Linked DNA regions of Rhodothermus marinus. The main gene of each other region encodes a partner of the protein of the gene in region 2 in a complex. Links are inferred from orthologs where the notes say so. Each region holds a gene or a part of one and is shown on either strand. Other genes may lie near its edges.

Region 1 (3,346 bases), 1.2 Mb from region 2 along the record:
TCAGCGCGCCCACCAGCGCCACCACCACGAGCACGCCCGGTGCGGCCAGCGCCAGCGGCGAAATGCGGGCGAACAGATACAGACCGCTCGTGACCATCGTGGCGGCATGGATCAGCGCCGAGACGGGTGTCGGGCCGGCCATGGCGTCCGGGAGCCACACAAAGAGCGGAATCTGAGCGCTTTTGCCCGTGGCGCCGATGAACAGCAGCAGCACGGCCGCCGCCACCACACCCGACGGCAACGCGGCCGGATCGGCCAGCAACGCGCCAAAGTCCAGGCTTCCCACCTCCCGGAACAGCAGGAACATCGCCAGCAGGAAGGCCGCGTCGCCCACGCGGTTGACGATGAAGGCCTTGTTGGCGGCCTCGCTGTTTTTGAAGTCCTCGTACCAGAAACCGATCAGCAGGTAGGAGCAGAGTCCGACGCCCTCCCAGCCCAGAAACAGCAGCGTCAGGTTGTCGGCGAGGACCAGGTTGAGCATCATGAAGATGAAGAGGTTCAGGTAGCTGAAGTACTTCCAGTACCCCCGGTCCTCGTACATGTAGCCGATCGAATACAGATGAATGAGCGCGCCCACGCCCGTGACGATGAGCGTCATCACGAGCGAGAGCTCGTCGATCCGGTACTGGAAGGCCAGCTCCAGCTCGCCCGCGGCGATCCAGGTGAAGAAGCGGGCCAGCAGCGGCTCCCCTTCGTAGGTCAGGAACAGATAGAGCGCCAGCACGAAGGGCACGGCCACAGCCAGCGTCGCCAGCGCCCCGATGAGCACTTTCTGGCGCCGGAGTCCGTGGAAGGCAAGGCCACCCAGTCCATTAAAAACCGCCCCCGCCAGCGGCAGCAGCAGGATCAGTCCAACCAGGGTCGTGTGGTTCATATCCGAGCAGGTCGGTTAGCTTCGGAAGGCCCGGAGCATCAGTACTTGAACAGATTGAATTCCCCCACGTCCACCGTCACCTTCTTGCGGAACAGGGCAATCACGATCGCCAGTCCGACGGCCGCCTCGGCGGCGGCCACCGAGATCACGAAGAACACCAGCACCTGACCCGACACGTCCCCCATCGCCTGGCTGAGCGCCACCAGCGTCAGGTTCACCGCATTGAGCATCAGCTCCACCGACATCAGAATCACGATGGCGTTGCGCCGGAAGAGCACGCCCAGCACGCCCAGCGTGAAGAGCACCACGCCCAGGGCCAGGTACCAGTTCAGCGTAATTTCCATGGTCGATTCCCGTTGGTCGCGCCGTTCAGATGAAGCGCCGCTTGGCCAGCATGACCGCCCCGATCGTGGCCGCCAGCAGCAGAATGCCAATCACCTGCAGCGGCATGATGTAGCGCGTGAGCAACTCCCGTCCCAGCGTCTGCGCGCTTCCCGTAACGGCGGCCTGCTCGGGCGTGGCCACGAACGTGGGCAGCACGTCCAGGCCCAGCGCCACCACATAGACGAGCTGCGCCAGCACGATCATCGTGACCACGAAGGCCAGCACCTTGCCCCAGTCGATCTGGCGTGGATGCGGGAGCGCCTCCAGGTTCAACAGCATGATCACGAACAGAAACAGCACCATGATGGCGCCTGCGTAGATCAGCACCTGGATCACCCCCAGAAACGACGCCTGGAGCGTCAGGTACAGGCCGGCGATGCAGAACAGGTTGAGCACCAGCCACAGCGCGCTCGATACCGGGTTGCGCGCGATGAGCATGCCGAGCGCGGCCGCAATGGCCGTCACGGCCAGCAGGAAGAACAGGAGTTGCGCAATCATGCGGGGCGTGTCGGGTTTGGCCAGCGGCTTTTTCCGGGCTTAACAGTCGGCCAAATTAGAGCACGCCCGGCATAACAGCAAGCGTCGCCCCTCAAAAATCCCGTTAAGCACCGGCTGTCTCCTCCAGCAGCGGCGGCTCGGCCGTGGCCGATACCTCGACGGTGCGCCCGAAGGTCTGCTCGAACAGTTCGGCGCTGCGCCGCACCCCCCAGATTTCCAGTTCCGGATCGCCCCGCGTCTCCAGATGGAGCACCAGCCGGTCGGGCTCCAGCCGCACGTGCAGCGTGTGTACGTTCTGGTTGTGGCTGCGGTCGAGTCCTTCGGCCAGCCGGAGCAGCGCGGCCAGCTTGCAGACACGCTCCCGGTTTTCTTCCGAGAGGGCCATGTAGTCGGCGTGCGTCGGCTTGGGCAGGCTTCCGCGATGGTAGCGGACCACGTTGGCCAGCACGGCAATCTCCTCCGAGGTGAACCCCCGCAGATCGGCATGTTTGATCAGATAAAGGCCGTGCTTGTGGTGGCTGCGATGGCTGATGTGGTAGCCGATGTCGTGCAACAGCGCCGCATATTCGAGCAGCTCGCGGTCGATGGGGCCCAGCCCGTGCAGCGGCTGCGTGGCGTCGAAGAGCTGGAGCGCCAGGGCCGCCACCTGCTGCGCATGGCGGTACTCCCAGTCGAAGCGCCAGCCCATTTCGTAAATGCTACGGCGGCGCACGTCGGAAAAGGCCGTGAGCCGGGCCAGCAACGGGGCGTTGCGCTCGACGAAGTCCACCACCAGGCCCTCGCGCAACGCATGTGGCGAAATGCGCACGCGCTCGATGGCCAGATCTTTCAGCACGACGTCGATCAGCGCAGCCGCCGCCACGATCTGGTCCACCCGCTTCGGATCGATGCCGCGCAGGCGGCGACGTTGCTCTCGCGGTAGGCGCATGATCCGGCGTGCCACGCGCCGGATGTCCTCAGCCGGAAAGGTTATCTCATAGATGGAATGCATCGCCTCGCCACGCATCCGGGCGCAGGCCGATGCCAGGTTTTCCATCGCGCCCGAGGACCCCACCACTTCGCGAACGCCGTGAGCGCGAGCCGCTTCAAAGACGGGTTGCAGTTGCTCGCGGTAGAAGGCCCGCAGCGCCTTCAATTCTTCGCGCGTGGCCGGATCGTTCCGGATGAACTGGCGCGTCATGCGCGCCGCGCCCAGCTTTAAACTGAACAGGTGCAGCGGCTGCTCGCTCGTGCCCACGATGAATTCGACGGAGCCGCCCCCCACGTCCATGATGAGCACCGGCTCCGGCATGGGAACGGCCCGCCGGACGCCCTTGTAGATGAGCCGGGCTTCCTGCAGGCCGTCGATCACACGCACATGCAGCCCCACTTCGCTGCGGATACGCTGCAACAGCTCGCCGCCGTTTTCGGCCTCCCGGATGGCGCTGGTGGCACAGGCCAGAAATTCGGTAGCCCCCCAGCCTTCGGCCAGCTGACGGATGCGCCGGAGCGCCCGAATGGCTCGTTGCATGGCCGCCTCCGAGAGCCGCTGGCCCTGCAACCCTTCCTCCCCCAGCCGCACCATCTCTTTGAAGCGATCCACCACCCGGA
Region 2 (2,863 bases):
ACGTAGCCGTGCGCCCGTGGGAATGGGTCGCGCGTCAGCGGACCCCCCGGCGTCTGGGGCGGCAGGGGCAGAGAGCCCGGGATGCCCAGCAGCGGAAATTCTTTGCGGAGCGGATGGTACTCGAAGTCCTCCGGCATGTACATCCGCCGCAGGTCCGGGTGCCCTTCGAAGCGAATGCCGAACATGTCGTAGCATTCGCGCTCGTTCCAGTTGGCCGCCCGGTAGACGGACGTCACCGAAGGCACCACCGGGTTGTCTTCCTCGACGCGCACCTTCAGACGGATGCGCTTGCGCCGCTCGATAGAAACCAGGTTGTAGAACACCTCGAAGCGCCCCTCGTCGGTGAAGCGGTCGATGCCGCCCAGGTCGGCCAGGTAGTTGAAGCCCTGTTCCTCCTTCAGGAAACGGCACACCTCGACGATCTTGTCGGCGCGGACGCGCACTGTATGCTCGCCCGCGTACAGCTCCACTTCTTCGATCACGTCGCCAAAGCGCTCCTTCAGGGCTTCCACCACCTCGGGCACGTAGGTGCTCGCCTTGGCGTGGGGGTTCAGTTCATCCCCACGGGGCGGATCGACGGGCGTGAAGTAGAACTTCAGCGCCTCGGGCGTTTTCGGACGTTCGTTTCCGGTCTGTTCGGCCATGGCAGTTTCAGGTCGACTTCAGCGGCCGGTGCAATACTTCGCGTGCCACCGGCTCGTCTCCTTCCGGCGACAGGACGTGCGGCCGCGCCGGTGGGGCGGGCGGACGCGGCTCGCCTTTCGCGTAATCCAGCGCCACCGAATACTCATTACGAATCTTCTCCTGAATATCCATCAGCGCGTGCAGGACGGCCTCCGGACGGGGCGGGCAGCCCGGAATGTAGACGTCGACCGGCAGGAAGTTGTCGACGCCCTGCACCACGCCGTAGCAGCGGTGCATGCCGCCCGTCGACGCACAGGCACCCATGGCAATGCACCACTTCGGATCGGGCATCTGGTCCCAGATCCGGCGAATGGCGTGGGCCATCTTGTAGGTGCACCAGCCCGCCACGATCATCAGGTCGGCCTGACGGGGCGAAAAGCGCATGGCCTCGCTCCCGAAGCGGGCCACGTCGTACTTGGGCCCCGCAAAGGCCATCATCTCGATGGCGCAGCAGGCCAGGCCCATCGGCATGGGCATGAGCGAATTGGAGCGCGCCCAGTTCAGCAGCACGTCCAGCCGCGTTGTCAGAAACCCTTCACGAAGATCCAGCATGGGACAACTTGGTCGGTTTCAAGGCCTGGTCCGGACGGGTTTAATGAGCCAGGGCACGGGCTGTTTCGGAGGTCCCTTTCAGTCGAACTCCAGCCCGCCCTTTTTGATGTCGTAGAGCAGGCCGACGGCCAGAATGATCAGGAAAAACACAACGACCGCCAGCACGCCCAGACCCGCACCGGCCTCCAGAAAATCCCGGTAACTGACGGCCCACGGGTACAGGAAAACGATCTCCACGTCGAACACGATGAAGATCATGGCCACCAGATAGAACTTCACCGTGTAGCGCTCGCGGGCCGTCCCCACCGGGTCCATGCCGCTTTCGTAGGGCATGCGCTTGATGGGGTTGGGACGGTGCGGCCCCAGGATTTCGGCCAGCTTGAGTAGTGAAAAGGCCAGCCCGGCGGCCAGCACGATCATGATAAACAGCGGAAGAAAATCGGTCAGCATGGCGGTCTCTGCATGTCCGAGTGCACCCTTAAACATTCCAAAGTACCGAAGCACAAGGGAATCCGTCAACGTTTGTCGGATTCTTTAAAAATTGCACTTATTCCAGCCCGACGCGCCGGAAGATTTCATCCACGTGGCGCAGGTGGTATTCCGGGTTGAAGGCCTCGTCGATTTCTTCCGGCGAGAGGTACTTCGTAATGGCCGGGTGCTGACGCACGATCTCGTAGAACGGCCGCTCTTCGTCCCAGGCCTGCATGGCGGCCGGTTGCACCAGGTCGTAGGCCGCCTCACGGCTCAGGCCTTTGTCGATCAGCATCAGCAGCAGGCGCTGGCTGTTGTAGAGCCCGAAGGTCAGCTCCATGTTGCGCCGCATGCGTTGCGGATAGACCTTCAGGGTGTCGATCACACCGGCGTAGCGGTGCAGCGCGTAGTGCACGAGCGTGGTGGCGTCGGGCAGGATGACACGCTCGACGGACGAATGCGAGATGTCGCGCTCGTGCCAGAGCGCCACGTTTTCGTAGGCCGAGATCATGTAGCCGCGCAGCAGCCGGGCCACACCCGTGATGTTTTCGGAGGCGATCGGGTTGCGCTTGTGCGGCATGGCCGACGACCCCTTCTGGCCTTTGCCGAAGGCTTCTTCCACCTCGCGCACCTCGCTACGCTGCAGGTGCCGGATCTCGACGGCCAGCTGCTCCAGTGTGGCGCCGATCAGCGCAAGCACCGACAGATAGTGGGCATGGCGGTCGCGGGCCAGCACCTGCGTGGAGATGGGCGCCGGCTTCAGGCCCAGCTTTTCGCAGGTGATGCGTTCGACTTCGGGCGGGATGTGGGCGAACGTCCCCACGGCGCCCGAGAGCTTGCCGACGCGCATCTCCTCGGCGGCCGCCACGAAACGCGCCCGGTTGCGCTGCATCATGTCGTAAAAAAGCGCCAGCTTGAGCCCGAACGTGGTCGGCTCGGCGTGCACGCCGTGCGTGCGGCCGATCATCAGCGTGTACTTGTGCTCGCGGGCCCGCCGCGCCAGAACCTCCAGAAAGTGATCCAGCGCCTCCAGAATCAGTTCGTTGGCCTTTTTTAGGCGGTAGGACCAGGCCGTATCGACCACGTCGGACGAGGTGAGGCCGTAGTGAATCCAGCGGCGCTCTTCGCCCAGCGACTCGCTCACGGCCCGCGTGAA
Region 3 (3,227 bases), 110 kb from region 2 along the record:
CGCCCCAGCCGCATACGTAATAGTCGGCCATCCAGCGCGTCAGGCGGAGCAGCTCGTCGGTCAGCGCCGGGGTGTCGTCGAGGACGTCCAGGACGGATTTGAGCGGCGAAGGGAGCGGATCGGGCGGCGGTTCGGGCACCACCACGCCGGTCAGGTGTCGCCGCCCGAAAGGCACCAGCACCCGGCAGCCCGGCTGCACGGCTTCCCGCCACTCCGGGGGGACCCGGTACGAGAAGACCTGCATCAGCGGCAGGGGGAGGGCAACCTGCACGATGTCGGGTGAAGCCGTCATGGCCGTCGGCGTGGGCCTCAGGCCTCCAGCAGCAACGCCTGGCGGAAGGCCGCCACGTTCTGGGCGATGGATGCGTGGCGGTTGAAGATGGCGCTTCCGGCCACGATCACCGTGGCGCCGGCCCGCACCACCTCGGCCACGTTGTGCGGATAGATGCCGCCGTCCACTTCGATGTAGGCGTGCGAACCGATAGCGTTCAGCATACGGCGCAGGCGCTGCACCTTCGTCGTGCTGGAGGGGATGTATTCCTGACCGCCGAAGCCGGGATCGACGGTCATCACCAGAATCAGATCGGCCAGCGGCAGCACCTCCTCCAGGGCCGAAAGGGGCGTGGCCGGGTTGAGCGCCACGCCGACCTTTTTGCCGAGGCAGCGAATCTGATCCAGCGCCCGGTGCAGATGCGGCGTGGCCTCCACGTGGACGGTCAGGTTGTCGGCCCCGGCGTGGGCAAAGTCTTCCAGGAAGCGTTCGGGCCGCTCCACCATCAGGTGCACGTCGAGCACGGCGCCCAGCTCATCGGCCAGCGGGCGAAGCGCCTCGACCACCAGCGGCCCCATCGTGATGTTCGGCACGAAGTGGCCGTCCATCACGTCGATATGGATCCAGTCGGCGCCGGCCTCCAGCGCTTCCCGGCATTGCTCGCCCAGCCGGGCAAAGTCGGCCGACAGGATGGAGGGCGCCAGGATCACCATGGATCACGAAAACAGGGCCACGCCGAGGGCAATCAGGATCACGTTCGCCAGCCCGATGGGCAGCAGGTATTTCCAGCCCAGCGTCATGAGCTGGTTGTATTTGAAGCGCGGGAAGGTCCAGCGCACCCAGATGTACAGGAAGGCGAAGAAGCTCGTCTTGGCCAGCAGCGACAGGAACTGCAGCAGGCCCAGCAGCACGCTCCCTTCCAGCGCGGGGAAGGCTTTGAGCAACAGCGGCTCGAACGGCACCAGATACCCGCCGAAAAAGAGCGTCGCAATCACGAACGAGGCGACGAACAGGTTCACGTACTCGGCCAGGAAAAACATGCCGAACTTCATCCCGCTGTACTCGGTGTGGTAACCACCGACCAGCTCCTGCTCGGCCTCGGGCAGGTCGAACGGCAGCCGGTTCGTCTCGGCGAAGGCCGTGACGATGAAGATCAGCGCGCCGATCGGGTTCGTGAACACGTGCCAGCCAAGGATGGCCCACCCGTCGCGCTGGGCTTCGACGATGGCGCTCACGTTCAACGAGCCGGCCTGCAGGATCACCGAGAGCACGGCCGTGCCCATGGCCAGCTCGTAAGAGATCATCTGGGCCGAAGAGCGCAGTCCGCCCAGCAGCGAGTACTTGCTGTTCGAGCTCCAGCCCGCCAGCGTGATGCCGTAAACGCTGATCGAGGTGAGCGCCAGAATGGCCAGCACCCCCACGTCGATGTCGGCGATCACCACGCCCCGCGCAAACGGGATGAGCGCTGGCACCGTCATCGCGATCGTCACCATGATGGTGGGCGCCAGCGCATGGATGAAGCGGTTGGCCTGGGCCGGGATGATGTCTTCCTTGAAGAGCAGCTTGACCACGTCGGCGAACGGCTGCAGAAACCCGGCGGGACCGACGCGGTTGGGACCCGGCCGGTGCTGGATGAAGCCGGAAATTTTGCGTTCGGCGTACACCAGCACCGACGCCGTCAGCAGCATGGCGTTGATGATCAGGAAAGCGATTAGCGCGGTCCAGTACAGCGGCAGGTCCATTGTATGGCGGCGGGTTGTTTGCCTGTTGCTTTCCGGTCGGGAAAACCGTAACGTCAGAAAGTACACCGCCGAAGCCCAGTTGTGCAACTGCTGGCGCAATTCGTGAGGCTTCGGCGGAGGTTTTGAGCGAGAATTCAACGGTGTAACCCGGCCGACTCGCTTCCGTAGACACTTGCGACCTGTTTCACCAGACCCGATAGGCTCATGTCTCGCTGGTTGTTTTTGATCTGCATGCTGGGGCTCGCCGCGACGCTGCAGGCGCAGGTGCCCCCACGACCGTATCTGGACCAGTTGCCGCCGCTGCTGGACCGCGAACTGTTCTTCGGCGATCCGGAAATCTCCGGGGCGCAGCTCTCACCGGACGGCCGCTGGCTGACCTTCCTCAAGCCTTACAACGGCGTCCGCAACATCTGGATCAAAGGCATCGACGAGCCCTTCGAGGCCGCCCGACCGCTGACGGCCGACGAGCGGCCCGTGCCCGGCTACTTCTGGAGCGAAGACAGCCGCTACGTGCTGTACGTGCAGGACAAGGGCGGCAACGAAGACTTTCACGTTTATGCCGTCGATCCCACGCTTCCGCCCGATCCTGAAACGGGCGTGCCGCCGGCGCGTGACCTGACGCCCTACGAGAACACGCGGGCCGTCATCTACGCGGTGCCCGAGGCCACGCCCGGGCAGATTCTGGTGGGGCTGAACGACCGAGACCCGCGCTGGCACGACGTGTACCGGATCGATCTGGCCACCGGCGAACGTACGCTCGTGCTCAAGAACGAGCAGGAGCTGGCCGGCTTCACGTTCGACCTGGAAGGCCGTCTTCGGCTGGCCACGCGCATTGCCGAAGACGGCAGCACGGAAATCCTCCGGGTGGACGGCGACTCGCTGACGCCGGTCTATACCTGCTCGGTGGAGGAGTCCTGCAGTCCACTTCGCTTCCATAAAGACGGCCGCCACGTCTATCTGATTACAAACCGGGGCGATCGGGACCTGACTGAACTGGTGCGCTTCGATCCGGAAACCGGCGAAGAAACGTTCGTGGAACGCGATCCGGAAGGTGAGGTGGACTTCGGCGGGGCGGCGTTTTCGGATCGGACGGAAGAACTGATCGCCACCTACTACGTGGGCGACCGGCTCCGGATCTATCCGAAGACCGAGGAACTGGCGCAGGATCTGGAATTTCTCAGGTCGCAGCTTCCGGAAGGGGAGCTGTATCCGGG

What was found. The genes of interacting proteins can lie anywhere in the genome.
Region 1: the proteins of GYH26_RS11635 (region 2) and GYH26_RS06580 are in contact, whole or in part, in a cryo-EM structure (PDB 7NYH), measured with the Escherichia coli proteins. The link is inferred for Rhodothermus marinus from one-to-one orthologs.
Region 3: the proteins of GYH26_RS11635 (region 2) and nuoH are in contact, whole or in part, in a cryo-EM structure (PDB 6KHJ), measured with the Thermosynechococcus vestitus proteins. The link is inferred for Rhodothermus marinus from one-to-one orthologs. Residues at the interface, in WP_126986108.1 of Thermosynechococcus vestitus: Gly6, Tyr7, Glu8, Tyr9, Phe10, Gly12, Phe13, Leu14, Ile16, Cys17, Ser18, Pro21, Ala24, Leu25, Ala27, Ser28, Leu31, Arg32, Pro33, Ser35, Arg40, Leu41, Thr42, Thr43, Tyr44, Glu45, Ile51, Gly53, Ala54, Trp55; in WP_126985484.1 of Thermosynechococcus vestitus: Gln8, Lys26, Trp29, Leu30, Pro33, Met34, Met37, Leu38, Leu83, Ile84, Phe85, Lys86, Glu87, Asp88, Val89, Leu90, Pro91, Ala92, Thr100, Ala104, Val107, Ile108, Phe111, Leu112, Tyr114, Ile115, Ile125, Ser126, Leu128, Phe133.

Annotation. Positions count from the first base shown.
Region 1 is NZ_AP019797.1:1,507,886-1,511,231, reverse strand. What follows is about bases 1-2,954. They hold GYH26_RS06580 (NADH-quinone oxidoreductase subunit J family protein), read right to left. Parts: upstream 1,757-2,954; coding sequence 1,244-1,756; downstream 1-1,243. Other genes in these bases: GYH26_RS06575 (Ppx/GppA phosphatase family protein), read right to left, coding at 1,860-2,954; nuoK (NADH-quinone oxidoreductase subunit NuoK), read right to left, coding at 913-1,218; nuoL (NADH-quinone oxidoreductase subunit L), read right to left, coding at 1-874. Outside these bases: more of GYH26_RS06575, read right to left, coding at 2,955-3,346. UniProt on the Escherichia coli protein: NDH-1 shuttles electrons from NADH, via FMN and iron-sulfur (Fe-S) centers, to quinones in the respiratory chain. The immediate electron acceptor for the enzyme in this species is believed to be ubiquinone.
Region 2 is NZ_AP019797.1:2,683,053-2,685,915, reverse strand. It holds GYH26_RS11635 (NADH-quinone oxidoreductase subunit A), read right to left. Parts: upstream 1,687-2,863; coding sequence 1,315-1,686; downstream 1-1,314. Other genes in the region: purB (adenylosuccinate lyase), read right to left, coding at 1,784-2,863; GYH26_RS11640 (NADH-quinone oxidoreductase subunit B), read right to left, coding at 652-1,236; GYH26_RS11645 (NADH-quinone oxidoreductase subunit C), read right to left, coding at 1-644. UniProt on the Escherichia coli protein: NDH-1 shuttles electrons from NADH, via FMN and iron-sulfur (Fe-S) centers, to quinones in the respiratory chain. The immediate electron acceptor for the enzyme in this species is believed to be ubiquinone.
Region 3 is NZ_AP019797.1:2,571,413-2,574,639, reverse strand. The notes cover bases 1-2,835. They hold nuoH (NADH-quinone oxidoreductase subunit NuoH), read right to left. Parts: upstream 2,014-2,835; coding sequence 988-2,013; downstream 1-987. Other genes in these bases: GYH26_RS11145 (alpha/beta fold hydrolase), read left to right, coding at 2,218-2,835; rpe (ribulose-phosphate 3-epimerase), read right to left, coding at 310-984; priA (primosomal protein N'), read right to left, coding at 1-292. Outside these bases: more of GYH26_RS11145, read left to right, coding at 2,836-3,227. UniProt on the Escherichia coli protein: NDH-1 shuttles electrons from NADH, via FMN and iron-sulfur (Fe-S) centers, to quinones in the respiratory chain. The immediate electron acceptor for the enzyme in this species is believed to be ubiquinone.